DNA from 3 places in the Pelorhabdus rhamnosifermentans genome. Region 1 is predicted to be linked to each of the others. Evidence: riboswitches for the same ligand, from Rfam matches in the RefSeq annotation. Region 1 holds a riboswitch; each other region holds the start of a gene.
What was found. Region 1 has a riboswitch for cobalamin ahead of Ga0466249_RS06910 (sirohydrochlorin cobaltochelatase). Riboswitches for the same ligand answer to the same signal wherever they lie in the genome.

Region 1 (10,643 bases):
GTCTCTATGGACAAGTCGATTATGAAGGCAACTATCCAACCGGAATTTACTATACCGATAACGGCCAGACGTACGAATACTACCGCTCCCTCAACAGGGACCTCTTGGTTCAGAACGCCAGCCTGGCCGACGGCACCACGTTGCGGCTGGGCGTTTATGGAAGTGCAGAGAGTGCGATCACGAATAAGGTCGGGCAAATTGCTACGATTGGATCCAATTCCGTTGATGCGGTGTATATCAAGAACGCCACGACTCCCGACAGTCACGCCAATTTGTACATCACTCTCGGCTGGGTGCCGGGTCTGGGCCATTCTACGCAGGGAGAAGCCGCTTATAGCACCCAAAATGGCTATCCGCTTCTTCTCGGGATTGAATCGGGGGCGAGCAATTTTACGGTGACCGGCAAATCTTCCGTGGCCGACGGGATTTTCAGCCAGTATGAGATTACGCCGGTCATTGGCGAACTGGACAACTACTTTACCAATTCCAGCGGCAGCGCCATTACCGGCAGTACCGCCTGGTATCTGCAGAGCTACAGTTACCTGGATTTAGGGACCGCGTCGGAATCCGGCCGGTCGGCGGCCGACAATAATTTGATCATGAACAACCTGTGGCGGAACGACTATTTGAATATGTTTCGCCGGGTGGGCAGCCTGCACCGTCTAGGTCTTATCCCGCAACCGGCCGCGGTGCCAGATAAGGCGGCGGCTGCTGCGGGCGGTTCGGCTAATACCAATCCATCATCCAACCCCGCTTCCTGGAAAGCGAGCCTGAGCGCGGCGCCTGCGCCCGTCGAGGATCAAAAGGAGAACATCTGGGCGGAGACCTGGCATGGACAGTATCACAGCGCCGACGGGTACGGCCGTACAGTCGGTCAGAACTATAACGGCCTGGAGGTCGGCTACGATAAGTTGCTCAACCATGACATCGCGGATGGCAAGGTCTACGCCGGGATTTACGCCAGCAATGTAGAAGGCGATTCGAATACCGCTACAGGCGGCGGTACGCAGAAAAGTCAGGGCCTGGGGATTTACGAAACCTGGGTGGGCAATAAGGGCCATTATCTGGATGTGGCGCTGCTCACTTCCCATCTGAAAGACAATTATCATTTGACAGGCAATACAGGCAGCGGGGTCGGCCAGATAAATGGCGACTACAGCACCTGGGGCTATGGCTTAGGAGTACAATACGGCTATCACGACGCCTTGAAGAACAACTGGTACTGGGAGCCATCGGCTTCTCTCTACGCCGGACGGATCAACGGCCTTAGCTACAGTTTAAGCAATAATCTGGGCATTCAGCAAAATAACGCGAGCACTTTAACCGGCCGTCTGGGAATGCAGATCGGCAAGCAGTTAGATAGCGGCCAGGGCAGTGTACACGCCGGGGTGGCATTACTGCATGAATTCGAGAATGGCACGGCCATGCACGAATTTTTCGGCGATCAGACTAGGACGCTTGATACGATGGGTGGCAAGGATACTTGGTGGGAATTCAACGTAGGCGGCAATTACCGGATTTCACCGACTGGCGTGTTTAATCTGGACGTCAGTAAAACGGACGGCAGCCGGGTTGGCAGCGGCTGGCAGATTAACGGCGGACTCAACTGGACTTGGGGCGGTTTCTGGAGTCCTAGTAAGGCGAGTTCAACGGCAACACCGAAAGCCACAAAAAATGAGACCGTAAAGCCAGAGAAAAATGTGACCGTGATTGTCGGTCGGCCGGGGGATAAAATGTCTGAAGCGAAAGTTGCGACGGACGCAGTGAAACAGCCGACCAAATCTAAGCAGGAAACGGCCGTCGCCAAAGGGCAAACTGCTGCCAAAGAGCAAACTGCGCCGAAAGCAGTGCAGAACGAGACGCCGTCGTCTCCAGTGGCCAGCACGACCGACAAGGAACCTGTCGCAGCCACTGCCGCGCAAGGTGGCACGGTACCGGCGGAAAATGCACCAACGATGGTACAGCCTGCCGAGGTGGCAAACACCGCAACAAACACGGCAGAAAACGGGGAATACTCCTTTGCCCCGGTGACGGTGGAAGCGGAGCGTCCGGACTGGGAAAAAGCTTTATCGCCGGGTCAGGTGACCGTGATCTATCCGGAAAAATTTGAAGGCGAGCAAAAAGACCTGCCCGATCTGTTAGAACGAGTGCCGGGACTGTTTGTTCAGCGGGTAGACGGGATCGGCCACTATACGGTGGCCCGGGTGCGCGGTTCGACGGCGGCTGAAGTAGCCGTCTACGTGGACGGCGTGCTGATCAACCTGAACAGTGAAGCGGCAGTGAATCTTTCGGCCATTCCGGTGGATAACGTGGAACGCATCGAAGTCTATCGCGGCTATGTGCCTGTGCAGTTTTCCGGCGCACCCATGGGCGGCGTCATCAACATCATTACCAAGAAGCCAAAGGAAGTCGGCGGCAGCGTCAGTCAAGGCTTCAAGTCCTATGGCGGCTACAACGCAACCTATCAGCTGACAGCGCCGATCGGGGACGGCAGCCTGCTGGCCACTTTCCAGCGGGACATTTGGGGCGGCAACTTCCCGTTCCGTATGCTTACCAACGGCGGCACCGATTTGGGCGAATTTACCCGGCGGTCCAACGGCTACCAGAACGACGACGGCATGGTAAAATGGCAGGACGATCACTGGGATATCAAAGCGTCCTGGAAGCAGCTTCATGAGCAGCTGCCTCGTTCAGTGACTGCTTTTCTCGCCGGATCCGGAACTGGCAGCGTCGGGTACAGCAATTGGTATGAAAAAGGCTATTACGATGCGCAGCAGGATATTGACGAAAAGGACTTCCAGATCGGCCGCCGGAACACGGCAGGCAATCTGGACTGGGGCTGGAAGGTCAGTTATATTGACAGCCGAAAGTCTTATCGCGATACGGGCTTGATCAACGGAATAGCGGCGGGCGCTATGTCTTACGGCGGCTGGGCGCCGAATCCCGGTCAATTTTGGGCCGAGTATCACTCGAAGAAGTGGGATGGAAACCTGAACGGCGCCTGGAAGCTGGGCGACAGTCATTTGCTGGAATTTAATGCCGATGTAAGTCAGGAAAAGATGCACGCCAACGGCAGCGACTGGAGCAGTGCCATGTTCTCCAGTAATTACTCCAGCAATAATCCCTATTCCAGCGACGTTATGCTCAGCGATTATCATATCAAGGAGTATCATCTGACCTTGCAGGATACGATGACGCTCAATGAGGCCGGCGATTTCAAGTTTACGCCGATCGTGCGGGCCGACAAGGTGGACATCGAGTCCCTCGGCGGACAGGATCGGCAGTGGAAATATTCCGGCGCCGCTGCGCTGCAGAAGCAGCTCAACAACCACTGGAGCGTCAAAACCACGTGGGGGACCTACAACCGTCATCCGAACTTCTATGAACTGTTCGGCGACGGGGCCGATATTCAGCCGAACGCAGGTGCGGGAAAATTCTTCGGACTAAACGGCGACAGCACGTGGGAGACGGGAAAGCAGTTCGACTTCAGCCTCAATTGGCAGGGAAAACTGGCCAAGGCCGATACGGAAACCGTGCTGACCTGGTTCGATCGCCACTCGCAGAATCAATTGGTGTTGTGGACGCCTCTGGCGCCGCATGCGCCGAGCACGTATCTGCCGATGGACAGCACGCAGGTGCACGGTCTTGAACTGACTCACACAATGACTTGGAACCGGCTGACCATGAGTCTGGCCGCCACATGGCAGGAATCAGAGATGAAGTCGTTGGACACAAATTATCTGCCCTATACGCGCTCCATGACGTATATGCCGGAATGGGTCTATAACGTTCGCTTCGATTACCGCTTCCCTGGCGACAAGCTGAACGTATTTACCGAATATCACTATACCGATCGTCAGTATATCGGTTGGAGCAGTCAAGACAAGTATGATGAATATATTGACGCCCTGGGAACGGTCAATGTGGGAATGAAATACGCCTTTAATCCGAAGTGGGAACTGAGTACCGGCGTGAATGACCTGTTCAATCGGGGGTATGATGGACGTTTGTTGGCAGCATACGATGGTTCTGTTGGGGGCACGCTTCCTTATCCGTTTGCTGGACGCATGTACTATATGACGATGAAATACAAATTTTAAGTCGGGATGAAAGGCGCGTGCCGTCTTTCGTGCAAAAGGCGGCATGATACAAAAAGGCAAGGGGGTGGCCCAGATGTAGGACTCTAAGAATCCGGTGAACGTGTAATGTGAAACAGGGCTGTACAAAAAAATTAACGAAAAGAGGTTTTGTATTATGTCCAATTCAACATTAGCTTGCGGAGTAGTCAACAGCGGTTACAGTCAGGGAGTTGTCAGTACCGTCGATTCGTCGGGAACGATTTATACCGGCGTAGTGACGAAAGAAGGCAATACGTCGACGAATTTGTCCGGCGATCCGATTGTGAATCATTTTAAATATAACGGCGCCGACTATGCGCTAATTGCCAGCTACCGTTATACCACAGGGAGCGTGGGTACGGCGATGTTCGGTATCTATACGCCGAGCGATAGCAGCAGCGGCTGGACGCTGGTTGTTGAGAAAAGCTCGACCGACTGGGGCTTCAGCAATCCCTACGGTTTGGTCGTGATCGGCACGAAGTTGTATGTCTCTGATTATGATTCCGGGAAAATTACGGCGGTTGATCTTTCCAGCAGCAGCTATCCTGCAACTACTTTGTATACGCAGAGCTCTAGCCCGACCCCGGGCGACACCAAGACCTATACCGTCCACGGCAATGGTTTGGATTACTATGTATTTAGAGGAACTACGTATTTAACGGCTCTTTATGGTCAGTCCATCTACGATTCAACCACGTACAGTTATACTTATACTCGTTCGCTGCTCGTAATCATTGATCCGACAAGCGGTACGGCGACGGCGACGGTTGCGATTAATCCGAACGCCCTGTCCGTCACGGTGGATCATACGAATCTGTATGCTTATGTAAGCAGCAGCGGCGCGGCGCAGCAAGCCGGCGGCAACGGCGCTAGCTCCAAGTTGCAGGTCGTCAAATTAAATCAGTCCACTCCGGCGGTAACGGCGACGCTCACCGGGATGACTTCACCGTCGACGTTCGGCGATTTTGTCGACGTGGCTTTCGTTACCGTGGGTACTACGAGTTATGCCTATGTACTGCTGGCCAACTATAATAGCAGCTATAGTTCCTATACCTATCGAATCATCCGGACGCTGACCAGCGATCTGCAGAGCGGCAGTTTCGGTTCGACCAGTGATTATTCTAGTTACATAACGACGGTATCTCCGTTTGCTGCTACTTGGCTGCTTGCCCCGGACGGCACGCATCTTTGGTTCGTCAGCGGCAATTATGCAAACATGATCAATACATCTTCGGCGATTTCTGCCTCTGTGATTACGGAGAAGGGGAGCGCTAGTACACTGGGAACTTCTACGATCAACACCTACCTGAATACGGCGTCCGTAGTGATTGAACAGACTACGACGCTGCTCAAAGGCGGCGTTCCGGCTGCGGTATCTGCTTCGCGCAGCAAACGGGCCATCCGCCTGCTGCCGCCGGACAAGCTCAAGGAAGTTCTGGACCAGACAGCGGCTGCCAAAGAGAAATAATGCTAAGCATCCGTTGCAATTTCGGTACAATCAAATGCCTGGACGATCTTGTCCAGGCATTTTTTTATCAATATCTGGATAGGAGGGATTCCCATGAAGTCACAAGTAGTACTGTCCGACAATACTCTAGTGAGGACCGGCTGGCGGCCGCCACTGCCGGATTTGCGCGATTATCATGAAGGGCATCCGAAGGTGGCCGAGGCGGTAAAACAACTGGGACTCGTCGTGTCGGAGGCGCTGCCGGAACGCGTCGATCTCAGACAGTGGTGCTCGCCAGTCGAGAATCAGGGAAAATTGGGAGCCTGCACCGCTCATGCGGCGGCAGGCATGGTCGAATATTTTGAAAACCGATCGTTTTCCCGAGATTTAACTGCTTCTCGTTTGTATATTTATAAAAATGCCCGCAATTTGCAAGGCGTGATCGGTGACCAAGGGGCTTATATCCGCGATACCATGGCGGCCTTGGCGCTGTGCGGCGTGCCGCCGGAAAAGTACTGGCCCTATACGGATCAGGACCCGGATTTCGACAAGGAGCCGACTTCCTTTGTTTATGCAGTAGCCGAAAATTATGAGGCCCTGCAGTATTTTCGTCATGATGCCCTGGCGCTCAAGCTGTCACCCGCCGCTGTGCTGGCCAGCGTCAAGAAATATTTAGCCGCCGGTGTTCCCGCTATGTTCGGTTTTTACGGTTTCGCTTCGTTTGACCACTCCGACGTACCCGGCGGCATTCCTTATCCCGGACCAGAGGAACAGTCCGAGTGGGGCCATGCCGTGGCGGCGTTCGGCTATGACGACGCGCTGAAAATCGAGAATACCCAAAGCAATCAGGAAACCACTGGCGCGCTCTTAATCCGTAATTGCTGGGGAACAACCTGGGGCGATCAGGGTTACGGCTGGCTGCCCTATGATTATGTTCTGAATAAATTGGCCACTGATTTTTGGTCGCTGCTGAGCATGGAATGGATTGGCACCGATCAATTCGGTCTGTAAAAGGGTGGGAACCGCTTTTTTTTCTAAATAAATCGCAGACAAGGAGGTCGTTTTCCATGGGGAAAGTCACTGTCATTGAAACGAATTTGTCCTTTACCCATCCGTTGGATCCCCGGTCAAGTACAAATTATTTTGTCGTCCATCATGCGGCTTCAGCCGGAGATATCAGCGCGGCTGACATCCATCAGGAGCATCAGGCTTTTGGCTGGGCGGGCTGCGGCTACCATTATGTCATTCGCTATCATGGGGATATCGAACGCGGACGGCCTCGGGATACCGTCGGTGCCCATGCTCAGGGGGTGAATGCTTGCTCGGTGGGCGTGGTGCTGGCCGGTAATTTTATGGCGGCTGAGCCGACGGCTGCCCAAATGAATTCCTTAGAGAACTTGCTGGCTGATTTGTGTGATATTTACAGCCTCAATCCAGTAAATATGATTGGACATCGTGATGTTGCCGATATTGTTCACGATTCTACGGATGCGACGGACTGTCCAGGCGATAGGCTTTATGCCAAAATGGATGAAATCAAGCAGAAAGTACAGGCTTTGCGATCATAAGGGAGGGAACGGTTATGAAAGAAGGTACCTTAATGAGGTCTAAGCTGGCGGATAACTATGATTTGTCCGAAGGAGTAACTTTTCATCTGGTGCATAATCTTTATTTAAATGGTCGGCCAATGTACTTGGTTCATGATAAAAGTTTGTGTCACAAAACCAAAAAGTCGTCTTTATGGAGAAGGCGTAAATGAGCGGTACCGCCAAAATCATGTTTCTCTGGCCAACGGGTTCCAATGATATTCTCGGTAAAATCATTCAGACGGGTGAGGGGGGCGAGGATGAGCCGACTCATGTCGCTGTGGTGTTGGACAGTTGTCTACTGGAAGCGACGGCGCTGGGGGTTCGCAAAACGCCGCTGCCTAAATACGCTCACCGCCGTCGGCAAGTTTGGGAAATCGAAGTGCCCGAGCCTACGCATGGCGTTCTTGCGGCTGAAATATTAGAAGGACGCAGCTACAGCTACTTAGCTTGTTTTTCCGGACTGCTGCGGGATCGATTCGGCATAAAACTGCCTTTTATCAGTTGCTGTCAGGATGATTGCAGCGAAGTGGGGACCATTTATCTGCGCTGCCAGGGACTCGAGGTGTTCGGCATAGATAATCCCGCCGCGATAACGCCGAAGGATCTATATGTTGAGATGATGCGGTTAGGTGGAAGGTTAGTGGAAGAATGGCTGATTAAATAACCGACTGCTGGACGAGTCAAGGGTAAAAAAACCGTGAGGAGTGAATCGTTATGTCAGAGGATGCAACAGGAACAATTTCTGTTCATGTAACAGATAGCAATGGCCTGGCTCTTAACGGAGCAACAGTGAGTTTTAAAATCGACTCAATCACAAACACATCCATTACGGATATGGATGGTCAGGTGGAGGTCACAGGATTACCTGCCGGTGATTATGCTGTTACGGTGTCCCTCACGGGATATGCGAGTCAGACGGCGAATATTACCATTAGCGATGCGAAAACAACGACAGCAACTATCGTATTGGCGGTAAATGTTACGATTAATTCCGTAGTAGCTCTGCTGCTTGCGCAAATAGATACGATTGTCAAAGCTGCTGCGCCGGCAGCAGTAAACCAGATTATTGCTCATCTGGAGTCAGAAGAAAAAACCTCGTCCAGCTTTTTTGTAACCAAAATTCGGGATCCCATTGAGGTGATGCTGTTAACGGATATCGAAACAATGGTCGTGTCGGAGTTATCAGCGGGTTTAACGGCAGCATTACAAGATATCCTTAAAAAATTAGCGAGCTAAACATAATGAGTTTAGCCCTTTACCCCAAATTTATGAAGAAATTATTCCAAATTATTTGACTTGTTAGCGAGGACATGCTATATTAAATATGTAGTATTTGACATTCACAAAACTTCATATGATCGAAATAGGTGCCCTTAGAGGCTTAATAGGGAAGTCCGGTGTAATACCGGCGCGGTCCCGCCACTGTAATGGGAAGTAAACCCAAGGTTTACCACTGAGACATTTTGTCTTGGGAAGGTTTGGGCGAGCAATGATCCAAAGTCAGGAGAACTGCCTATTTAACAATCACCGAATACACCCACGAGCGATGGGGAGGGGATTAGGCTAGAAATTTTTATTTTGTGAATTTTTCTTGTCGTCTAAACCTTCTTGAATCGTTCAAGAAGGTTTTTCTTATTGTCAAACCTTTTCCTTGCCTTTTGGCAAGGAGTCATTAGACATATCTTTACTTCCCAAGTTGCGCTTGGTAACCGCAACGGGTCCCTTCTTGTCCGGGGGGACCTTCTTTTTTAAAAATTCGTAAGAATGCCATAATTTTAACTGTAAGTTTGGCGCTGTTTTTGCGAATTGCGAATACATTTTTTAATTTATATTAGGAGGAGATAAAAATGAACCCGAATTGGAAAAAAATGATTGTTGCTTCTATGGCCTGTGCCGCATTCATTGGGGTAGGAGTAACAACGACTTACGCGAGCTATCAATTAAATCCCGAAGTTAAGAATGCAACTCCGGCATTAAAAAAGGCCGCAGAAATTGGTGTACGTGTTGCAGAAAATCCGGACATGAAAGATTTACCGAATAAGGATGCTATTGTTGTAATGAGTTTTGGGACAACTTATGCTGATTCGCGCAAAGCAACGATTGAACAAACCGTAGCAGATATTCAGGCGGCGCATCCAGATACGAAGGTTGTACTGGCGTTTACTTCTCATATTATTGTTGACCGTATTCAGAAAAACGAAGGGATCACAATTCCAACGCCGGAAGATGCTTTAGCGCAGCTTAAGGCAGACGGATATACCCGTGTGGCATTAACCTCGCTCGATGTTATTCCGGGTATGGAATATGCCTATGATAGTGCTATTTTTGATTTATATAAAGACCAGTTTAAAAAAATGACACTGGGAACTTCTCTGATGTACTGGATGGGTCAGGAAAAACAGCGTGATGATGTTAGTGAAGCATTAAAAGCGATGAGTACAGAATTCCCTAAAGTTGGGGAAAACGATGCGATTTTGTTGATGGATCATGGTACACCGCATCCTTCTAATGCCTATTATTCTGTTATGCAGGCACGCTTGAATGAGCTTGGCATGAAAAATATTTTCATCTATACTGTCGAAGGATGGCCGAGTTTAGAAACGGCTATTTCTCAACTGAAAGAAAAGGGCATAAAAAATGTTACCTTGATTCCAATGATGATGGTTGCTGGTGATCATGCTAATAATGATATGGCGGGTAATACGCCGGAATCTCATAAATCAGTATTGGAAAAAGCAGGATTCCATGTGTCAACGTATATCCATGGATTGGGAGAAAATGAAGCCGTCCGTAAACTTTTCGTTGATAGAGCAAACGAATCATGGAATGCATTGCAAAATGAAGTTCCACGTGCATCTCATCATATGATGCATTAAGGACAGAGAAATTATAACAAAATATAAAAGATATTTTGAGGTTAATAAGTTCTGCTTCTAGTGTTATAGGAACTTATTAACCTCAATTTGCCTTGACATACTAATACTCTCAATCATAGCTTATTATTCTATGATTGAGAGTATTCTTGCTACGTCGTTTACCCTGATTTTCAGGATTGTTTATTTTGACAAATAGAATTGTGTTTTTGCTGTAGTAGTAGTTTGCCAATAAGCAATATAACCGCATAAATAATCACTGCGCCAATAATAGCGGAAAATATATATCCGACATATTGACTAAATGTACTGTCCCCCAAAAACTTCATGCTGTAATCGGGAAACAGAGCTTGCCATAAATCCCCCATCTGCTCCATGCCTTGCGGAACAAAGCCTAACGTTTCTTTTAATTTATCACCGTCCCACTCGCCCCAGGCCGTGCCATCAGCTAACAGTCCCAGCGGTGAAATGAGGGCTAAAACTACTAGACCTAGCCAATAATGTTTGTACATAAGGTTATGCCTCCTTGCCAATTTTAGGCTGAGAAATCATGGCATCCAAAGATTGAATGGCAATAAATTTTAAAGCTGCTGCAGTCACAATTCCTTCAACAAAC
Region 2 (10,643 bases), on a different contig from region 1:
TTTTTGTGAAAGTATTTTTATCAGGTGGGGCAGGTTTTATTGGTTCCCATGTCGCAGAGGCATTAATTGCGCAAAGTCATGATGTCATGATTTTTGATAATTTAAGTACTGGTTTACGGGAAAATGTTCATCCCAAAGCGAGATTTATTGAAGGCGATATTCGGAATCAGAACGTTCAGCAGCTTTTTGAACAGGAACATTTCGATGCGGTTATTCATTTGGCTGCACAGACGGGCGTGCCAGCTTCTATTGATTCGCCTGGCTATGATTGTGATGTTAATATTCTAGGAACAGTCAATTTGCTTGAAGCTTGCCGGAAGACAAATGTTAGGCGCTTTGTTTTTGCTTCAACAGCAGCTGTCTATGGCAACACGAATGAAGTCCCTGTGACAGAGTTGTTTCAGCCTGGTCCTACTTCTTTTTATGGGTTGAGTAAATTAACGGTTGAAAAGTATTTAGCCTTATATCACACCCAATTTGGGATAGACTATGTAGTATTACGTTATGCCAATGTCTATGGCGAGCGTCAGGGCGAGGGTGGTGAAGGCGGTGTCGTAAGCATTTTTGTTCGCAAGATTTTTAACCATGAACCTGTAACTATTTTTGGCGATGGTGGGCAAACACGTGATTTTATTTATGTTGGCGATGTGGCTGCCGCTAATTGTCAGGCCATTGTAACTAAGCGGCCTAATCAGGTATATAATATTAGTACGCAAACAGAAATATCGGTCAATACTATGCTGAAGTTACTTGAAAAGATTAGTGGTGGAAGGGCAAATGTGACGTATGGGCCCGCTCGTCAAGGTGATATTTATCAGTCTTTTCTGTCCCATGCTAGGGCGAAAGAAAAATTACCCTGGCTGCCAGCCATCTCATTAGAAACAGGTCTTGCACGGACTTATCACTATTTAACAACCAAGAGGGGGAGCTAAAGTGAAACGACTTCTGCCTGGACTATGGGTGATTATTGTTATTAGCCTGTTTGTGGTCTTTTTTCAACTAGGCTATGTGCCGCTTATAGATCCTGATGAACCCGTATATGCAGAAACCCCATTGGAAATGTTACAGACGCACGATTGGATTTCACCACGTATTTATGGGGAGTTTTGGTATGATAAACCACCCCTTTATTATTGGTTCGTTGCAACAAGTTTTTCCATATTTGGCAGAAGTGACTTTGCTGCTCGTTTGCCATCAGCTCTGATGGCAACGTTCACGGCGATTCTCGTTTATCAAGCGGGAGTGAGGCTGTTTGACCGCCGGGTTGGATTATTTTCTGGCCTTATTCTTGTCACGTCTTTTGAGTTCTTTTATATAGCCAAGGGTGCCGTGACAGATATGACCTTAACTTTTTGTTTAACAGCGGCATTACTTGCTTTTTTGTTTAAACGCTATACTTGGATTTATGTATTTGCTGCCTTGGCCACTGTAGCCAAAGGCCCGATTGGGCTAGCCTTTCCCGGAATTATTATTCTATTGTATTTGGCGGCAGGCAAAAGATGGTCCTTTTTACGGGAGATGAAAGTGCCGCAGGGAATTGTTCTTTATCTCGTCATTGCGGCACCCTGGTACGGTATTATGACTTATTATCATGGCAGCGATTTTATTAATACCTTTATTGGCTTTCATAATATTACACGCTTTACAACACCAGAGCATCCTGAAGGAGTGCTGTGGTACTATTATCTGCCTGTCGTGATCATTGGCTTTTTTCCATGGACGGCAGTACTTGTACAGTCTGTCAAGGCTTCACTTTATACATATGGGCAAACTTTTGCTAAACTACAATTTTTAAATATTTGGGCTTTTTTTATCTTATTGTTTTTTACTATGTCGCAAACCAAATTGGTATCTTATATTTTGCCCATGTATCCGCCAATGGCATTGATTATTGGCTGGTATCTCAGTCGCCTATGGGAAAATCGCCTGAGGGGCAAATATTTATCCTGGCCTATTACTGCGACTTTATTATTTGGTGGTTTCATAAGTGCATTAGTCTGGGCGGGACAGAAGTATCCAGAAATTTCACTTGGCATAACGCTGGCGGTAGGATTGCTTTTGGTCTGCCTGATCGGTGTTTGGTATGCTTATCGTCACCGTGATGTGACTAGCATGATCTATGTTCAAGTCGCAGCTATGGTAGTATTCAGTGCCTTATTTGTCACGCTCCTTATTGGCCCTCTTGCTGCTAATTTGAGCTGCCTAGGGATTTCTAAGGAATTTGTTCAGCATTATGATGGGCAAACGCCTGTTTACGTAGCAAAATTTTTACGCCCCGGATTTGCCTATTATAGTCGTGTTTATGGAAAAGAATTGAAGACGCCGGCTGATATGAACGAAGCTTTTGTTCAGCCTAAAGCCTATTTAGTACTCAAACAAGATGATTTAGATATTTTGCCTATGGAATGCAAACAGCAACTGGTGCTTGTGGCACAATCAGCAGATAAATTGCTCATGTTAAAGCAATAGGAGAGAAGTCTATTGAAGAAAAATATGATGAGTGTAACGTTGTTTTTTGTGTCGCTCCTGTTCTATTTGGCGTTTAATCAACATGTGCCTATTACGGATCCTGTAGAGTCCAATTATGCTTTGACTGCCAAAGAAATGGTACTGTCAGGAAACTTTTTATCGCCGCAAATTTATGGCCAGTATTGGTATGATAAGCCGATTATGATTTATTGGCTTATTGCAGGTTCTTTTCAGTTGTTTGGTCTGACTGAATTTGCTGCACGGTTTCCGGCGGCACTATTTAGTGCATTGAGTGTGACTGTTCTTTACCGCTTTACATATAGTTTATCAGGACGCCGGCATGCCTTGTTAAGCGCACTTATTTTAGGCACATCGCTGGAATATTGGTTACTAGCCAGGTTCGTCATTACAGATAGCGTTCTGTTTTTTTTCTCCAGTCTGTCATTAGCTTGGTTGTATCAGGGCATGATAGGCAAAGGAATATTTTATTATTACGGTGCTTATGCGGCAGCAGGTCTGGCTGTTTTAACCAAAGGCCCAGTAGGTCTTGTTTTGCCTGGTTTGATTGTACTATTGTTTATTACTGTGCGGCGCGAATGGAGAATTTTAACTGAATTATGTTGGGGGCGGGGGCTGACCATTTTTTTCGGTGTTGCTGCTCCCTGGTATTATCTGATGTATCTTCAGCATGGCATGGACTTTATTAATACTTTTTTGGGTCTGCATAATTATTTGCGGGCCACTGTTTCTGAACATCCGAAAGATAATGTTTTTTATTATTATTTGGTGTTATTTCCATTTAGCTTGTTGCCTTGGACGGGCCTTTTGTTTCCAGCAGTTTGGCAGGCTGTCAAAAAAACGAGCAGGCTTCATTGTTATCTGTTGACTTGGTTTGTGACTATTCTTGTTTTTTATACACTGATGGCTACGAAATATCCGACTTACGTTTTTCCAGCAGCTTTTCCAGCGGCCATTTTGATGGGCGAGTATTTGGAAAAAATGCTTGCCGAGGGAAGTAAAAAGTTTGGTCTTATCATCACATTCCCGACTCTTTTGCTGTTGTTGCTATTTGCTGCAGCTGGGCGTTTTGTTCCGCACAGCTTAACAGTTACAGGGATGCAACTAATTTGTTTGTGTATGATAGGGTGTCTCATTTTTATTCATATAAAAACCAATCGGGCTTTTCTTGTGGTTTCTGTGATTGCCATGACGTTGTGCAGTAGTTTACTTCTTATGAATGCAGCCTTAGTACCACTTGCTCACTATCGGTCAGCTAAGGAAGTGATGCGCAGCATACCTGAAAATGGGGCACTTGTTGGCATGTATGGTGAATATATGACTTCCGCTGACTATTATAGCGGCTATGTTATACCGAGACTTACAGCGATGCCTGAGGTGCGTGCTACTGACAGTGTCTGGTCAGGAAAATATACCATGCCAATACAAACACTGGCCGATTTTTTGAGTCAGAAACAGCCGGGCCAGCGTGTATTTGTGTTGATGAAAAATCAGGAGGCAGTTGATTTTACGGCTTTGTCTGATGCGGTGAATTTTCTCAAAATAGATGAACAACAAGGAATGAGTCTGTATGAATGGATTCCCTCCAAATAGGCTAGTTGTTGTACAAAAGAGGCTGTCCTCCATTGGACAGCCTCTTTGTATTAAATATATATTCACTTAATTTTCCAAGCTAGGGTTTTCTAAAGTTTCATCTTTTAACATATGTGGTGGACTGGGATAAAAGAAATGACACATAGCAGGTGAAAAATTCAGCTGTGCAAGTTCCTTATGGAGCAAATTGGATAAGTCTGTTTCAAATGGAACAAGCTGATCGTCGCTGACGGCAGCGTCTTCGACAAGTACTAAGACATAAGAATCGACAACAGGCGCATTTTCAGGAACTTCTGATCGTTCCAGCGGCATTGTTGGCACAAGCTTTACTGTTGCAATAGGTTCATCAGCTGTATTAGTTATTTTGGCACGGTACGTATTGAACCAAAGCGTGCGGGCTAAAGTTAATTTTAATTTCATATCCGGTGAATACACAAGTATCAGACAACCTTTCTAAATAGTGAGATTGTTTTATTATAACATGGAAATTTATAATAGTGAAACACTGCTATGAATGGATAAGTTATTGATATTATGGATTTACAAATGTATTGATGTTATTTAACGACTATTTGTACTACCGAGTTTTTGGCAAGATCCATAATTTGGGCAGGCGTTAGGTTATTTTCAGTTTGTTTGACAGGTAATGGTATTTCATCTGGAAGTGTGCTAAGTAGATTATTTATATAATTAATTTTCATGGAAAAATTAACATTCTGCGGAAATGATCCACTTAGTGCAAGCGACTTGAGGGGGTCCATCGTGGAACAGACGACACCTAAAACTTGTCCTTTCGTATTAAATAACGGGCTGCCGCTGTTTCCTGGTTGAATGGGTATGCTAATTTGGTACATTCGTACATCGTCCTGAAAGCCTGTTGTACTGTTAATAATTCCTTCACTCAGTTTCGCTTTTGCGCCTAATACAGTGGGCATGGGAAATCCGACGGTATATACAGTGTCGCCATTTTTAGATTCTGAGACATTGCCTAGACTTAAGGGGGTCACGGAGCTTTCCGGTTCTTTAACTTTTAAAATGGCTAAATCGTTTGCAGGATCTTTTGCTACAACAGTGGCGGATGTCAATTGTTCATTTCGATCTTTAATTTCAATTGTTTTAGCTGTTTTGACAACATGATAATTTGTTACAATGAGATGCGGTGTAACGAAGAATCCTGTACCGGAACCACTAAAGGTATTGCTGTTATTCTTACTTGTTTCGCTTGTTGGATATATTCTTATAAACATTTTTCTTTCTTTTTTATTGTTAGTGTATTGCAGCATATTATTGCCCATGAGATGAAAGGAAGTTCCCAATACTTGTTTTTCAGTAAAAATTAAAAGCTGCTGTGAATATTCGTATAACGATCCGACAAATAATTTATCCATAGTTGTTTTTTTTAACGCCAGCTTTATTTCGCCGGGTTTCCAGTTATGTGGAGTTGCTTCGGTGATGAATCCAATATAATCATGTCCTGAACATACTGAAAAAGTATTTTTAACAATAGCAAGTTCATAACTGTCGTCGTCGGTCAGCCAAATTCCTTCAATAGGGTCAAGGGTTTTATCTTTAAAGAACGTATCTATGGCTTGCTGGCGATTGAACTGACTTGTTGGCAGGGGGGCGGCAAAACAGGAGGCGGCAATAACGAAAGATACCAGTAGTATAAAAATAAAAAATAACCATTTCTTAGACATAAAAATTCTCCTTTGGCATGAAAAAATATGCATTATATTTTTTTGCCCCAAAATAACAGATAAATCAATAAGATCATGAATAAGATCATGAATAAGACATCTTCATAGCTGAAGCAGCGCTAAAATAAGCTATTAGTTGTGATGTACATGTTTAAATATAATAATTGCTTTTATATAATGAATATTATTTGTTTACGATTAACATTCTTCATTGCAGGAAGAATTTCCTTTTTTATTGTGTATAGATTAGATTTTATTTTAACATGCCTCATTGTTTATTGAATTTAAATTTTGTTTCTATTTCGAATTAAGCAGGAATCTGGCGTTATTGATGGAATATAACGCAATATAAATAAATATGTAGTATAAATAAATATTGAATTTTGGGAATAGGTGCATTTTGCTTAATTGGGAAGTCCGGTGTAATCCCGGCGCGGTCCCGCCACTGTATTGGAGAGCTTGTCTAATGAAAGCCACTGGTTAAACACTGGGAAGGCCTAGGCAAGCAATGAACCAGAGTCAGGAGACCGACCTGTTCTAACACACGCCGTTATGACCTACGAGAGATGGGCAGGTGGGTAATTGAACAGGTTTTATTCTGTCGCTGTTACCCCCCTTGCTCGTGAAGGGGGTATTTTCATGTCTGGAGAGTTGTTAAGAGAAGGCTATACAACAGGATCCTGTGCGGCAGCCGCGGCAAAAGCCGCTGCGCGCGCAATACAAGGTGAAATGATTACGACTACCGTGATTTTATCCCCCCAGGGACAAGCTATTACTGTGCCGATTGATTCAGTCCAAGTCACGCCAGAAGGCGGCTATGCCTGCGTTATTAAAGACGGTGGCGATGATCCTGATATTACGCATGGTACGAAAATTATTGTTCATGTGAAATTAACCAATCAGATAGATATTTGTTTACAAGCAGGTAGTGGAGTGGGCATTGTTACTAAGCCTGGCTTATCTGTTCCGGTAGGTCAGCCTGCCATTAATCCGGGACCTCGTTTAATGATTGAACGTGCTCTGCGTGAAGTACTTCCACGAGATCAGGGAGCGATTGTGACGATTTCAGTACCTAATGGCAAAGAACTTGCCAAGAAAACGCTTAATCCTACGCTTGGTATTGAAGGCGGTATTTCCATTATTGGCACAACAGGCATTGTGAAACCTATGAGTGAAGAAGCTTTTAAAAATTCTCTGACGCCCCAAATTAGTGTTGTCAGAGCCCTTGGATATGAGGACATTGTTTTTGTACCCGGTCGGATTGGTCAGGATGTGGCCATAGAGAAATTGAAATTGCCTGCGGAGCTTGTTGTGCAGACAAGCAACTTTATTGGTCACATGCTGGAACAGGCTGTACGTTTAGGGATGAAGAGGGTTCTTTTGATTGGCCATTTAGGTAAACTCGCGAAAGTTGCCGCTGGTGTTTTTCATACCCATAATCGTGTGGCTGATGCCAGAATGGAAACGTTAGGCGCTTATGCGGCAGCTTGTGGCGCATCGCAAGCTGCCGTGAAAGCAATCTTGGCTTGTACTACGACAGAAGCGGCTATAACGATTATCGCGCAATATAAACTGCAGTCTGTTTATCAGGTTATCGCCAGCCGGGCCAGCATTCGGGCACAGCGCTATGTTTTTGGTGACCTCACTGTGGGCACAGTCGTTGTCACGCTAGCAGGTGAGATTTTGGCTGCCGATGAAATCGCGCAGGATATTGGGGGAGCATTAGGATGGAACATAAAATCATTGTAGTAGGGATTGGACCGGGGTCAGCCGATTATTTGCTGCCCATTGCGAAACGTAAAATCGAGCAAGCCCAGGTGTTAATTGGCAGTCGGCGCGCTCTTAACGATTATAGTCAAAGCGGTCAGATTATTCGGGTCATTGACAAGGAACTCGATTCTTTAATGGTGTTTATTCGAAATCAACTGGCCTTGTTTGATGTGATTGTACTTGTTTCAGGTGATCCTGGCTATTACAGTTTATTACCTGCACTGCGCCAGAATTTTGCGGACTGTGAATTTGAAGTCATTCCAGGTATTAGTTCTTTTCAATTGGCTTTTGCCAAAATCGGTGAGCCTTGGCAGAATGCCACGCTGCTCAGTATGCATGGCAGAGAAGTAACGGATGAAAGCCTTTTTTATCAACAAGGACGTGTAGTGTCTTTTTTAACAGATAGTTGTCATACGCCTCAAGTGATTGCTCAAAAATTGATTAAACAGGGGTGGCCCAACACTGTTCAGGCCTATTTAAGTGAAAAATTGTCTTATAATCAGGAAAAAACAGTATCTCTTTCTTTGGCTGAAGTTACGGCAACAGCGGGATTTGAGCATTCTGTGATGGTGGTGAAGGCATGAATCATTTTCCAGGAATTGATGATGACCAATTTATTCGCGGTCCGATTCCCATGACGAAACAGGAAATTCGGATGGTTGTGTTGTGTAAAGCTAAAATTGCCTCTCACGATATTGTCATTGATATTGGCGCAGGTACAGGCTCTCTTTCGATTGAAGCAGGATTGCTTGCACCTGAGGGGAAAGTATATGCCATTGAGCGAGAACCCGAAGGTATCGAGCTCATTAAGCAAAATGCCAGTAAATTTGGTATACATAATATTGAAATGATCAATCAGTCGGCGCCAGAGGCCCTTACTGATTTACCAAAGGCCAATGTCATTTTCGTGGGTGGCAGTGGCGGAAAGCTAGCGTCTATTTTGACGGTATGCAATGGGCTGCTAGAAGTAGGGGGTCGCTTGCTGATTACTGCCGTTACTGCTGAAACGCTAACAAATAGTCTTACAGTTGTTCAAGAACAAAACTATGTTGTTGATTGTTCGCAAATACAGGTCAGCCGTCTGAAAAAAGTGGGTAAAAGTCATATGTTTCAGGCCCTAAATCCCATATTTATTATTGCTTGTACGAAACAAGCCTGAGAGGAGAATAAGATGACAGGAAAATTTTATGGAATTGGCGTGGGGCCTGGAGCAGCTGATTTACTCACTGTTCGCGCAGTAAATATCCTTAAGGCAGTAGATGTAGTATGCATTCCTCGCTCAAGTGCCGAGAAGAAAAGTGTAGCTTTGACTGTGGCTCAGGCTTATATTGAAACAGCTGAAATTTTAGAAGTTTCAACACCTATGACTCGCGATGCAGCTGTCCTTGATGCAAGTTGGAACAAAGGGGCAGAGGAAATTGCCAATCTTTTGCGGCAGGGAAAGAATGTTGCTTTTATTACCATTGGTGACTCCATGCTGTATAGTACCTATACTTATCTTATGAAGAAAGTGCAGCGACTTGTGCCTGATGTAGATATTGTCAGTGTTCCTGGTATTACTTCTTATTCCGCAAGTGCCGCTTATCTTAACCTTCCCCTGGCAGAGGGGGCAGAAAAATTTGTGGTCATTCCAGCCTTAGATGATCCGAGTGAATTAAATACCATTTTGAAGATTTTCCCGAATGTGATTCTTATGAAAGTAGCGGGTCAATTTGACCAAATTGTTGATGTACTAGAAAAACTTGGGAAGATTGATAAGACAGTCTATATTAGTAGGCTTGGTTATGCAGAACAATTTGTAACCTATGATCTTCGTGCGTTAAAAAATAAAAAACTCGATTATTTATCATTAATTATCGTGAAACAGGGAGGTTTTTAAGGTGTCAGTATATATTGTAGGAGCCGGTCCAGGTGATCCGGAACTCATCACAGTCAAAGGGCAGAATTTATTACGTCAGGCCGATGTGATTATTTATGCGGGGTCATTGGTCAATCCGGCTTTATTGGAAGTGGCGAAGACGGGATCTGCTATTTATAATAGCGCTACCATGACGCTTGATGAAGTCATTGCTGTCATAGAACAGGCAGACAAAGAGGGCAAGCTTGTTGTGCGTCTTCATACGGGTGATCCGGCTATTTATGGTGCCATTCAAGAGCAACTGGATTGCCTCAAGACGAAAAATATTGCCGTTACCATTGTTCCTGGTGTAAGTTCTTTTTTGGCAACTGCTGCCGCTTTAAAACAGGAATATACTTTGCCAGGCGTATCACAAACCGTCATTATTACACGTCTGGAAGGGCGCACGCCTGTGCCTGATAAGGAAAAGTTAGCTGCTCTTGCGGCACATGAGGCAACAATGTGCATATTTTTAAGTGTTCATTTACTTGAAAATGTTGTGGCAGAACTTATCGCAGGCGGTTATGCACCGGATACGCCTGTAGCCATTGTTCAAAAGGCTTCTTGGCCGGAACAGAAAATTTTACGGGGCCGTTTAACAACAATTGCTCAGATTGTTGCGGCTGAAAAAATTGATCGTACAGCCATGATTGTTGTCGGTAAGGTGCTAGATAGTGATTATGATTTATCCTGCTTGTATTCGCCCAATTTTGCTCATATGTACAGAGACGTAAAGAAATGAGACTGGCCATTCTTTCGGTTACAAATAAAGGGGCCCTTTTGGCTGACAAGTTGGCTGACAAGTTAGACGAAGATGTCACTGTCTATGCGAAAGCAGGGCGTACAGTCAATGAATCACATCATACCTATGAGTCTCTCAGTGCTTTAGTAAACGATATTTTTTCTGTTTTTGACGGGCTGATCTTTATTATGGCTACAGGCATTGTCGTTCGAACGATTGCCCCACATATTGTGAGCAAGCAATTTGATCCGGCTGTTGTAGGTATCGATGATGGGGGTCATCATGCCATTAGTTTGTTATCCGGCCATTTAGGTGGCGCCAATGATTTGACACGGCGCGTGGCAACGGTTTTAGGGGCTGATCCTGTTATTACGACAGCAACGGATGTAGCGCACAAAGTGGCGGCTGATGTGATTGCTGTAAAACTTAATTTAGCTATTGAACCTTTTGACCAATT
Region 3 (10,643 bases), on a different contig from region 1:
TCGGGGCGTTACTGTAACGGAAAGTAAAAAATCTACTGTTGAAAGTTATTTGACATTGATTCAAATGAAGGTTATTTCGAAGAATAAAACCTTTACTATTAGCGGTACCATCTTTGGCAAGGGTGAAATGAGAATTGTAGAGATCAATGGTTTTACTTTCGATTTAACGCCCCGTCCTTATATGCTTGTGGCTGAAAATATTGATAAGCCAGGCATTGTGGGTCAAATTGGTACGATCCTTGGTGTGAGTAAGGTAAACATTGCGACGATGCAGCTGGGGATTAATGATCAGGAAAAACGGGCCATGATGGTTTTGGCAATTGATTCTGATGTGTCAGTTGATGTTCTGCAATTTATCAGCGGTGTAGAAGGTGTGTTGAAAGTTCACTTGGTGAAAATTTAAGAAATTACAATTAAAAAATAAATAAAATAAAAGAGGAAAAACGTTATTTGTCTGATGACAGGCAAGTCGCGTTTTTTTTCTTCTGTAAGCGCGTTCTAGTCATATTACAGGTACAACCCTTAGTATTAATGGTGGTTACGAAACGCAATTAATGCAAGATTTTTTTGTAAGACCTATGACTATTTTGGCTGTGTGTGGTAAAAACTTGCTTGTTTAAAATAACAAGCAGGAGTGTTTGGTTTCTTTCATGAATCTATCTAGTAATGAGAGTCTGTCAAGGAGGCGAAAGCAATTGTTCCAGCAGTTGTTCAACGATTTTATTACAGGGTTGCAGTTTTTAACACGTATTCGTCTCGTTACGCAAGTCGATTGTTCTCAAGATAGTTTTCGCCGTAGTGTTAAATTTTTTCCTATTATTGGCTGTCTCATTGGGCTGCTATTATCAGGAATAATCTATGGATTACAGTTGCTTGGGAGTGGCAAAATTCCTTCACATGTTATGGCATGCAGCCTGATTTTGATTGAAATACTGTTAACAGGCGCTTTGCATTGCGATGGCTTTATGGATACGATGGATGGAATTTTTTCTGGACGTTCCCGCGAACGGATACTGGAGATTATGAAAGATAGCCGTGTTGGTTCTTTCGGTGTTATTGCTTTTTGTTTGTTCGCGCTTATGAAATATTCCTTTATCTTGGATATGGATTCTTCTTTATTAGCCTTGGCTTTTTTAGTTATGCCCATTGTCGGGCGGTTGGCAATTGTTATGGCTGTTACCTTGTTTCCCTATGCACGGCGTGAAGGGTTGGGCAAGAGCTTTTCTTATCATGCTGATCGCAGAACCTTGTATATTGCTGGATTATGTGCTGGAGTCATACTCGCTTTATTAGGCAGATTAGCTCTTCTTAGTAGTCTATTTGGTCTTATTTTTGCGTATATTTTTGCCGAATATGTGAATAAGCGGCTGGAAGGATTAACAGGGGACATTTATGGTGCTGTCAATGAACTAACAGAGCTTGCTGTTTTGTTCGTATTTACTTGTTCATGATATGAGGAGTATGGGATTTTTTTTACTATGTTCTTTAATATTTTGCTAAGCTAGCTAAAACAGGTAGGAGAATGGTTACGTATGTAGAAAAAGTGTGATAATTGAATTGAATAAAGTGCCACTGTATGGGTGCCTCTCGACTTGAGAGGAGAATAGGGAAGTCGGACAAGATATTATATCTTGAAACGACGCGGTCGCGCCACTGTAATCGGGGAGAAACTTCTTTTTATGCCACCGGGAGAACGGGAAGGCTAAGAAGGTTTGATGATCCGTAAGCCAGGAGACCTGCCTGTACAGCTGCCATGTACTCCCGCGTAAGGAGTAGTGCCAGAAGGAGAGGGTCTTAAAAATACCTAGCCTTTTTGGTTTGGTATTTTTTTATTGCTTCCTAAAACACATTGAGGAGGAATTCAGATGGATTTCGAAAAAACAGTCAATGATTTTATTGATGGGGCGGCAAAGCCGCCCAGTAGCTTAGGAACTTTGGAAAAACAGATAAAAAAAGTGCTGTTAGCCTGGGGAAAAATTGATTTGGAAATTCGGCCCTTTCATATTATTTTTGCTGCAGATAATGGTGTTGTAGAAGAAGGCGTAGGCAATACTACAGCGGAAATTACTTATTTACAAGCAAAGAATATGGCCGAGGGTCGGGCGACGATTAGTTGCTTTTGCCAGGCTAACCAGATTCCCTATGAAGTAGTGGATGTGGGGATTCATACCGACCGAAAGTCAGGTCTGGATCGGAAGGTAGCCTTAGGCACTAAAAATTTTATGAAAGAAGAGGCCATGACAGAGACGGAGTTTCAACGAGCTTGGGAGATCGGTCAGGAACGAGTGCGTCATGCTGTTTTAGAAAAAAAGTCGAATTTGCTTTCTTTTGGTGAAATGGGGATTGGTAATACAACAACATCTTCTGCCGTGCTTCATGCTCTCACCGGGATGCCGCCGGAATTTATTGTGGGTTATGGAGCGGGCTTAAATAATAATGAGATTTTAAAACGCAAACGCCTTGTTGTTGCCAAGGGGGTGGAACTTCATAAAGAAAAATTGCACACAGTACAAGATATTTTACGTTGTGTCGGTGGATTTGACATTGTTGCCATGTGTTCTGGTATGCTGGAATGTGCAAAATTACATATTCCATTTGTAATAGATGGCTTTATTGCAGCTGTTGCTTATACCTGCGCGTTTCGCCTTAATCATGAGCTTGATGGTTATGCTATCCCTTCCCATATTTCAAGAGAACCAGGTATGGCCTATTGTTTAATGCTTGGCAATATATTAGCGGAAGATGTTGTCTTGCATGCCAATTTGGCACTAGGCGAAGGGACAGGGGCCGTGCTTATGGTTTCGATTTTAAAAACTATGTTATATACTTTGCATAACATGGCAAGATATTCTGATTTTGTTTATAGTGAGCCCTTGCCTGCACAAGATGTGGCCATGTAAAAAAATTGCTACCGTTTGGTAGAATATTGCTATTAGCAGGGAAAAAATTGCATTCTAGCTAATATCTCTATAAGAAATAGTAAGACTTTTCTGTATTGCTTTTTCAAGGGAGGGCGACGAATGCAAACAAGTCATCCATTTGTTTTAGGTGAAATTGTCAACACTCAGGTCTTGCAGGAGATACAGGATAAATTTTCCGAAGCAACGGGTTTTGGCGCAGTCATTGTGGATCGCGAGGGCAATCCAGTTACACGTCCGAGTAATTTTACCTGTTTTTGTTCTTATATACGATCTGAACCACAGGGATTGGCCCGCTGTGTTAATTGTGACGACTGGGGCGGCAGGCAAAATCAAAAGCCTTGTGTTTATCTCTGCCATAGCGGATTAACGGATTTGGCAGCTCCTATTATTGTGCAAAATGAGTATATTGGGGCATTTCTTGCTGGCCAAGTGGTTTTGGATAACAAGAATGCTGATGCCAAAGCGGAAATGTTTCGTCGTACGGAAAATTTAGAGCTTGACAGACAGCTATTATCAAAATTTTATGATATTGTACCGATTGTGCCGGAAAACCGGATAAAGGCGGCTGCCGATCTTATTTATATTATGTCTAATTATATTGTTGAAATAGGTGTTGCCAATATTGTCGGTAAGCAGTTAGTGGATGAATTGCAATCGAAGGCGAACTTAGAGGCCCTATTGCGCGCAACAGAGTTAAAAGCTTTGCAGTCACAAATCAATCCGCATTTTTTATTTAATACACTCAACACCATTGCACGGTTAGCTTTATTGGAAGGTGCAGGACGGACGCAAGAAGTGGTATTTGCTTTAGCTGATTTACTCCGCAATAATTTGCGGGACATCGATGTACTGCGTCCTTTAGAACAAGAATTAAAGTCCATTACAGACTATTTGACGATTCAAAAAATGCGTTTTGGTGAACGGATTCAAACAGTTATCCATGTAGATTCACAGCTGATGAAGGCAGAGATTCCAGCTCTTACTCTTCAACCGCTTATTGAAAATGCCATTATTCATGGATTGGAAGCTAAGTTAGATGGAGGGACAGTTGAAATTACCGGCGAGATTGTCGGTAATTCTATGATGCTTTATGTAATCGATTCAGGAGTGGGGATGTCGGAAGATATGATTCATGCCATTTTTCAATCTGAAAAACGTACGAAAACGCATGGTCAAACAACAGGTCTTGGTGTTATCAATGTTCATAAACGTATTCAACATTATTTTGGTAATGATTATGGTCTTACACTGGACAGTAAGTTAGGAGAAGGCACTCGTATTGCGATTCGGCTTCCCTACTGTTCGGATTAGGCGGATATTTTGGGAGAAACGTTATGGTTACACTATTTATAGCAGATGATGAACAACTAGAAAGACAGGCATTACGGCTAATTATTGAAAAAAATTGTCCTAACATTCAAATTATCGGTGAAGCGGGTGATGGAATCAGCACGGTTCATATGGTAATTGATGAAAAGCCGGATATTGTGTTAATGGATATTCGTATGCCTGGAATGAATGGTTTAGAAGCTGCCAAGCGCATTCGAACGGTTTTGCCTGATTCGCATATTGTTATGCTTACGGCTTTTGATGAGTTTACTTATGCCAGGGAGGCCCTTACGATTGGCGCTGTGGAGTATCTGTTAAAGCCTGTTAGACCCGCTGGTATTGTGAGCGCCATGGCGGTAATCGAAAAAAGAATTGCTGGAATTCGAGTCAAACAAGCTGAAGAAGAGGAATTGCGCAAAAGTGTAGAATCGGCTCTCCCTTTTATCCAAATGTCTTTTGTCTATGATCTGATTTCTGGTTCTATTACAGAGCTTGATCACTTACAGCAACGTTCGCGTTTTTTAGGTCTTACTTTTGATCCTGGTGTAGCTCTTATCGTGGATATTGACAATTTTAAGCAACTTACTTGTCAGGACACGGAGCTTGAAAAGCAATTAATGAAACAAAAAGTTTATCAGCATATTTGTCAAGTTACTGGCAAGAATGCGTTAGTTACACCTTTTGGCAGTGATAATGTCATTGTTTTGCTAGGGTTCGCCAACGAAGATAGGTCCGAAGAAATTGAAAATTCCGTTCAGGAGATAGCTGTTACCATTAAAGAAAGTATTCGGCTTGAGATGAATATTGGCGTTACCATTGGCATTGGCAATTATTATGAGGACCCACGCGAGCTTCATAAGTCTTATTTGGAAGCTCGGCGTGCCGAACGGCAAAGGTTTTATCTTGGAGACGGTCAAATTATTCATATTAAGGATGTGCCTTATGTTAATGCCAGTCCCTTTAATTATCCCTTCCGGTATGAGAGGGCTGTTCTTGATAAGGTGCGGTGCGGTGACCGAGAACAAGCGAAGGAGACCCTCCATGAATTGCTCAATGGTATTTTTGCTAGTAAGGCTAGTATTGAGACAGTAAAGGCTTGCGTATTGGAACTTCTCATTGTATTATCCCGCTCCGCTGTAGAGGGAGGCGCAAATTTAGATCAGCTTACGTTGCTTAATTTTACTTGTATTGATCAATTGACTGCTTGTAACACGAAAGGGCAAGTGGAACATTGGTTATTTGAGGCGCTCGATCATTTTATGGATAATATGTTGGATAATCGTGTGAGTACGAATCTTAGGGTGATTAATCAAGCTTGTGATTATATTGTTCATCATTGTCATAAGAATATTTCTTTGGAAGACGTGGCTCAGACTGTCCATTTAAGTCCCTTTTATTTTAGTCGTTTATTTAAACAGGAAAAAGGCTATAATTTTGTTGATTTTCTTACACAAGTACGTATGGATAAAGCAAAAAAGTTGTTGCAGAATCCTGATTTTACAGCAGTACGCATTGCTTCGGAAGTGGGCTATCAAGATGCTAGTTATTTTAGCCGCGTTTTTCGCCAGACAACAGGGTTGACACCCAATCAGTATCGACAGGGAATAAATAAGCCTAAGTAAAAGCGAGATTATCTCATTGATAGGATGTTATCTATTATAAAAATGACCAAACGGAGATTGTAACACTACAATCTTTGTCTGGTCATTTTTATTTGTAAAAAAAATTACATAGATGAACAAAAAAATCCTGTTAGCTTGTTTTTTTATTATTCGTGGATGAATAGATCGTCAAAATAGCAGCAAATATCTTTGATGCCTCAGCAATATTTAAGCAAGGTAGAAGAGATGAAAAGAGTAAATATACTTTTGTAAAACTATTTTGAAGATTGCGAGGAAAGATCATGGCAACAGAAAAACCACGCGTCGTTCAAGAATATGTACCAGGTAAACAGTTGACGCTAGCCCATCTTATTGCCAATCCAAAACGGGATTTGTGTGAAAAACTTGGACTTGTGACAAGTTCAGCCATTGGCATTCTAACGATTACACCCTGTGAGGCAGCCATTATTGCGGCAGATATTGCGACGAAAACGGCCGATGTTCAAATTGGTTTTATGGATCGTTTTACAGGTTCCCTCGTTATTACAGGGAATGTAGCTGCTGTTGAGGCAGCCCTCAGTCAGATTATTCATGTTCTTCGTGATGGCTTGGGGTTTACAGGTCCAAAGTTGACGAAATCCTGATATGGAGAAGGTTATGTTTGTTGGTGCCGTAGGGGCCGGGAAAACGTCGCTGATTCATGTATTACAGAATGATTGCCAAAAGGTACAGAAAACACAAAGTATTATTTTCACAGATGGTGCCATTGATACGCCAGGTGAATATGCGCAAATTCCACGATTTTATTCGGCACTACTGATTACTGCTGTGGAATCTTCGATTGTCGTTATTGTGCAAGATGCAACAGATTTAAAAACTACTCTTCCGCCTGGTTTTGCTGGGATATTTACGCGAAAGGTTGTTGGAGTAGTAACAAAAATTGATGCACTTGGCGCAGAAAGGGAGAAGGCTCGCAATCGGTTATTTCAAGTGGGGGTCAAAGATCCGATTTTTTTTGTTTCAGCCCATACAAGGGAAGGTATTGATGTATTCATGGATTACTTGATGAAAGGAGGTGTACATAATGAGTGAAGCGCTAGGAATGGTTGAAACGCGTGGGTTAGTGGGGGCCATTGAAGCAGCTGATGCCATGGTTAAGGCAGCAAATGTCATTTTAATTGGCTATGAGAAAATTGGCTCAGGTTTGGTGACAGTCATGGTACGCGGTGATGTTGGCGCAATTAAAGCAGCCACAGAAGCGGGTGCTGCCGCCGCCCAAAGGGTGGGTGAAATTGTATCTGTTCATGTGATTCCACGTCCGCATACGGATGTAGAAAAAATTCTTCCCAAGGTAAAGTAGGCATTAATATGGAGGTGACAGGATAAATGCAAGAACAATTAATTGACAAAGTGATGGATGAAATTAAGAAACGGATGGAAAGTCAGGAACCTGCCAAGGTGGAACAAGAGCAAGCGATAACGTCAGGAGCAAGTTTTGCGAATCCTGGACTAACTGAATTTGTGGGAACTGCTATTGGCGATACGATTGGTCTAGTTATTGCCAATGTGGATCCTATGCTGCATGACATCATGAAAATTGATCCAAAATTCCGTTCGATCGGCATATTAGGTGGCCGTACTGGTGCCGGCCCTCATATTCTGGCTGCTGACGAGGCCGTCAAGGCTACGAATACAGAAATTATTACGATTGAATTAGCCCGTGATACGAAAGGCGGCGCCGGACATGGTTGCTTGATCTTGTTTGGTGCTGAAGAAGTATCAGATGCCCGGAGAGCTATTGAAGTGGCACTAAAAGAACTAGATCGGACGATGGGCGATGTTTATGGTAATGATGCCGGTCATATTGAACTGCAATATACCGCTCGTGCCAGTTATGCAGTGAATAAAGCTTTTAATGGTCCGATTGGCAAGGCATTTGGTTTAGTTGTTGGTGCTCCAGCAGCTATTGGCGTACTCATGGCGGATGTGGCAGTGAAGACAGCTAATGTCGAATTAGTTGGCTATGCGAGCCCTGGTGGCGGAACAAGTTATTCTAACGAAGTTATTATTATGGTTACAGGTGATTCCGGTGCCGTGCGTCAAGCCGTACTTGCTGCGAAAGATACAGGGAAAAAACTACTGGAAGCACTAGGCGGGCCTGCTCCGTCGACAACAACACCTTATATTTAAGTAGCAAGGAGGGGAGACAACATGAAAAAATCGAAACGTTTTGAAGCTTTGGCAGCGCGTCCTGTTAATCAGGATGGTTTTGTAGTGGAATGGCCGGAAGTAGGCCTTATGGCGATGGGGAGCCCGAATGATCCGAAACCGAGCATCAAAGTGGTCAATGGTAAGATTGCCGAAATGGATGGGATTCCCCGCGAAAAATTTGACTTTATTGACCAATTTATTGCCGATTACGCAATTGATGTGTCTATTACTGAACAAGCCATGGCGATGGATGATTTGGCTATTGCCAAAATGCTTGTGGATGTCAATGTTTCACGCGATGAAATTGTCAAGGTAGTTCGTGGACTGACAGCAGCCAAGATTGTTGCTGTATTCAATAAAATGAATGTCGTTGAAATGATGATGGCGTTACAAAAGATGCGGGCGCGTAAGATTCCTTCTAATCAGTGTCATATTACGAATATCAACGATAATCCTGTCTTAATTGCAGCAGATGGTGCTGAAGCTGCACTACGTGGTTTCGATGAAATGGAAACAACCGTTGCGGTCGTTCGTTATGCGCCATTTAATGCCTTGTCGCTTTTAATTGGCGGTCAGACCGGACGAGGTGGTACGCTTATTCAATGTTCCTTAGAAGAAGCGACGGAACTGGAATTGGGTATGCGCGGTATTACTGCTTATGCTGAGACGATCTCTGTCTATGGTACGGAAAATGTTTTTGTTGATGGTGATGATACGCCATGGTCTAAGGCTTTTTTGGCTTCGGCTTATGCGTCACGAGGTCTTAAAATGCGCTTTACTTCTGGAACTGGTTCCGAGGTGCAAATGGGGTATGCCGAAGGCAAATCGATGCTCTATCTCGAAGTTCGCTGCATCATGATTACCAAGGGTGCTGGGGCACAGGGACTTCAGAATGGTTCTGTTAGCTGTATTGGTGTGCCTGCCGCTGTTCCATCAGGAATTCGAGCCGTACTTGCTGAGAATCTTTGTACTTCTATGATGGATTTGGAAGTAGCCTCAAGTAATGACCAGACCTTTACTCATTCCGATATTCGGCGCACAGCACGGACATTGATGCAAATGTTACCTGGAACGGACTTTATTTGTTCAGGCTATGGCGGGATTCCTAACTATGATAATATGTTTGCTGGTTCCAATTGGGATGTAGATGACTATGATGATTGGAACATTATTCAACGTGATCTTAAAGTAGATGGTGGATTGCGGCCGATTTTGGAAGAAGAAGCCATTGCTGTTCGAAACAAAGCAGCGCGAGCCTTGCAAGCTGTTTTTAAAGAATTGGGCTTCCCGGCTATTACGGATGAAGAAGTGGAAGCAGCTACTTATGCCCATGGCAGTAAGGATATGCCGCAGCGGAATGTTGTAGAAGATTTAAAAGCGGCACAGGAATTAATGAGTCGCGGCATTACGGGTTTGGATATTATTAAAGCCTTGTCAAAGGCCGGGTTTGATGATTTGGCTACCAATGTACTGAATCTGTTGAAACAACGTATTTCCGGCGATTATCTTCATGCCGCAGCTATTCTTGATAAAGACTTTAATGTCATTAGTGCCGTCAATAATCGTAATGATTATATGGGACCTGGCACAGGGTATCGGATGAGTGACGAACGTTGGGATGAAATTAAAAATATCAGTCAGGCCATTAATCCGTCTGATTTTGATGTTTGAGTAAGGAAAAGAGGTGCATGGAAAATGCAAATGAACGAGCAAATGATTCGTGAAATTGTAGTGCAAGTCCTGCAAGGCATGGAAAGTGAGATACCACAGGCTGCGAAACCCGTCACAACGGGTCATCCGATGAAACTTGTTGAAAAAGGCGTTGCTACTGCGGCCAGTCGGGCCGATGAAGTAGTTATTGCCTTGGCACCGGCTTTTGGTAAGTTCCAGAATAAAACCATTGTGAATGTTCCTCATAGTGATGTACTGCGGGAAATGATTGCAGGTATTGAGGAAGAAGGTCTTCATGCCCGGGTTGTTCGTATATTGCGTACTTCTGATGTTGGTTTTGCTGCCCATGATGCAACGAAGTTCAGCGGGTCGGGGATTGCCATTGGAATTCAATCACGCGGCACGACGGTTATTCACCAGAAAGACTTGCCGCCTTTAAGTAATTTGGAACTCTTTCCTCAGTCACCGTTATTAGATTTAGCTGCCTATCGGGCGATTGGACGTAATGCAGCCAAATATGCCAAGGGAGAGTCTCCTACACCGGTTCCTACCCGAAATGATCAAATGGCACGGCCGAAATATCAGGCTAAAGCAGCTATCTTGCATATTAAGGAAACGGAACATGTTGTGCCAGGCGCGAAGCCAATCGAGATTGAAGTGCAATTTTAAGTCGTTGGAGGTGAAGATAAATGGCCACAGAAAAGATGGTGGAAGATATTGTTCGTGAGGTTTTAAAATCCATGTATCAAGGAAAAGACACGTCGGGAAATCAGACATCTCAAAGCGCGGCAGGAAAGGCTCAGGGCCTGAATGCTGACAAAGATTATCCCTTGTCAACGAAGCGCCCAGAACTTTTAAAAACGCCGACAGGTAAGAAATTATCGGATATTACCATTGAAAAAGTATTAAA

Region 2: linked by a shared signal. The riboswitch ahead of cbiD (cobalt-precorrin-5B (C(1))-methyltransferase CbiD) and the one ahead of Ga0466249_RS06910 (sirohydrochlorin cobaltochelatase) in region 1 are both predicted to bind cobalamin.
Region 3: linked by a shared signal. The riboswitch ahead of Ga0466249_RS14310 (nicotinate-nucleotide--dimethylbenzimidazole phosphoribosyltransferase) and the one ahead of Ga0466249_RS06910 (sirohydrochlorin cobaltochelatase) in region 1 are both predicted to bind cobalamin.

Annotation. Positions count from the first base shown of each region.
Region 1 covers NZ_JAHGVE010000004.1:162,727-173,369, forward strand. Annotated here, with positions in the region: gene Ga0466249_RS06875 (TonB-dependent receptor domain-containing protein) at 1-4,100, shown strand, start outside; gene Ga0466249_RS06880 (hypothetical protein) at 4,255-5,586, shown strand; gene Ga0466249_RS06885 (C1 family peptidase) at 5,680-6,576, shown strand; gene Ga0466249_RS06890 (N-acetylmuramoyl-L-alanine amidase) at 6,633-7,133, shown strand; gene Ga0466249_RS06895 (hypothetical protein) at 7,148-7,324, shown strand; gene Ga0466249_RS06900 (hypothetical protein) at 7,342-7,818, shown strand; gene Ga0466249_RS06905 (carboxypeptidase-like regulatory domain-containing protein) at 7,869-8,390, shown strand; cobalamin riboswitch at 8,503-8,685, shown strand; gene Ga0466249_RS06910 (sirohydrochlorin cobaltochelatase) at 9,002-10,030, shown strand; gene Ga0466249_RS06915 (PDGLE domain-containing protein) at 10,201-10,539, opposite strand; gene cbiM (cobalt transporter CbiM) at 10,544-10,643, opposite strand, start outside.
Region 2 covers NZ_JAHGVE010000022.1:47,718-58,360, reverse strand. Annotated here, with positions in the region: gene Ga0466249_RS20140 (NAD-dependent epimerase/dehydratase family protein) at 6-932, shown strand; gene Ga0466249_RS20135 (ArnT family glycosyltransferase) at 934-2,469, shown strand; gene Ga0466249_RS20130 (ArnT family glycosyltransferase) at 2,482-4,080, shown strand; gene Ga0466249_RS20125 (hypothetical protein) at 4,147-4,515, opposite strand; gene Ga0466249_RS20120 (S1 family peptidase) at 4,638-5,777, opposite strand; cobalamin riboswitch at 6,152-6,327, shown strand; gene cbiD (cobalt-precorrin-5B (C(1))-methyltransferase CbiD) at 6,417-7,526, shown strand; gene cbiE (precorrin-6y C5,15-methyltransferase (decarboxylating) subunit CbiE) at 7,505-8,131, shown strand; gene cbiT (precorrin-6Y C5,15-methyltransferase (decarboxylating) subunit CbiT) at 8,128-8,706, shown strand; gene cobI (precorrin-2 C(20)-methyltransferase) at 8,719-9,426, shown strand; gene cobM (precorrin-4 C(11)-methyltransferase) at 9,428-10,186, shown strand; gene Ga0466249_RS20090 (cobalt-precorrin 5A hydrolase) at 10,183-10,643, shown strand, end outside.
Region 3 covers NZ_JAHGVE010000011.1:76,262-86,904, forward strand. Annotated here, with positions in the region: gene serA (phosphoglycerate dehydrogenase) at 1-403, shown strand, start outside; gene cobS (adenosylcobinamide-GDP ribazoletransferase) at 696-1,451, shown strand; cobalamin riboswitch at 1,562-1,758, shown strand; gene Ga0466249_RS14310 (nicotinate-nucleotide--dimethylbenzimidazole phosphoribosyltransferase) at 1,866-2,900, shown strand; gene Ga0466249_RS14315 (sensor histidine kinase) at 3,021-4,232, shown strand; gene Ga0466249_RS14320 (response regulator transcription factor) at 4,256-5,872, shown strand; gene eutS (ethanolamine utilization microcompartment protein EutS) at 6,154-6,495, shown strand; gene Ga0466249_RS14330 (EutP/PduV family microcompartment system protein) at 6,509-6,943, shown strand; gene eutM (ethanolamine utilization microcompartment protein EutM) at 6,933-7,211, shown strand; gene pduB (propanediol utilization microcompartment protein PduB) at 7,238-8,041, shown strand; gene Ga0466249_RS14345 (propanediol/glycerol family dehydratase large subunit) at 8,063-9,733, shown strand; gene Ga0466249_RS14350 (propanediol/glycerol family dehydratase medium subunit) at 9,758-10,402, shown strand; gene Ga0466249_RS14355 (diol dehydratase small subunit) at 10,423-10,643, shown strand, end outside.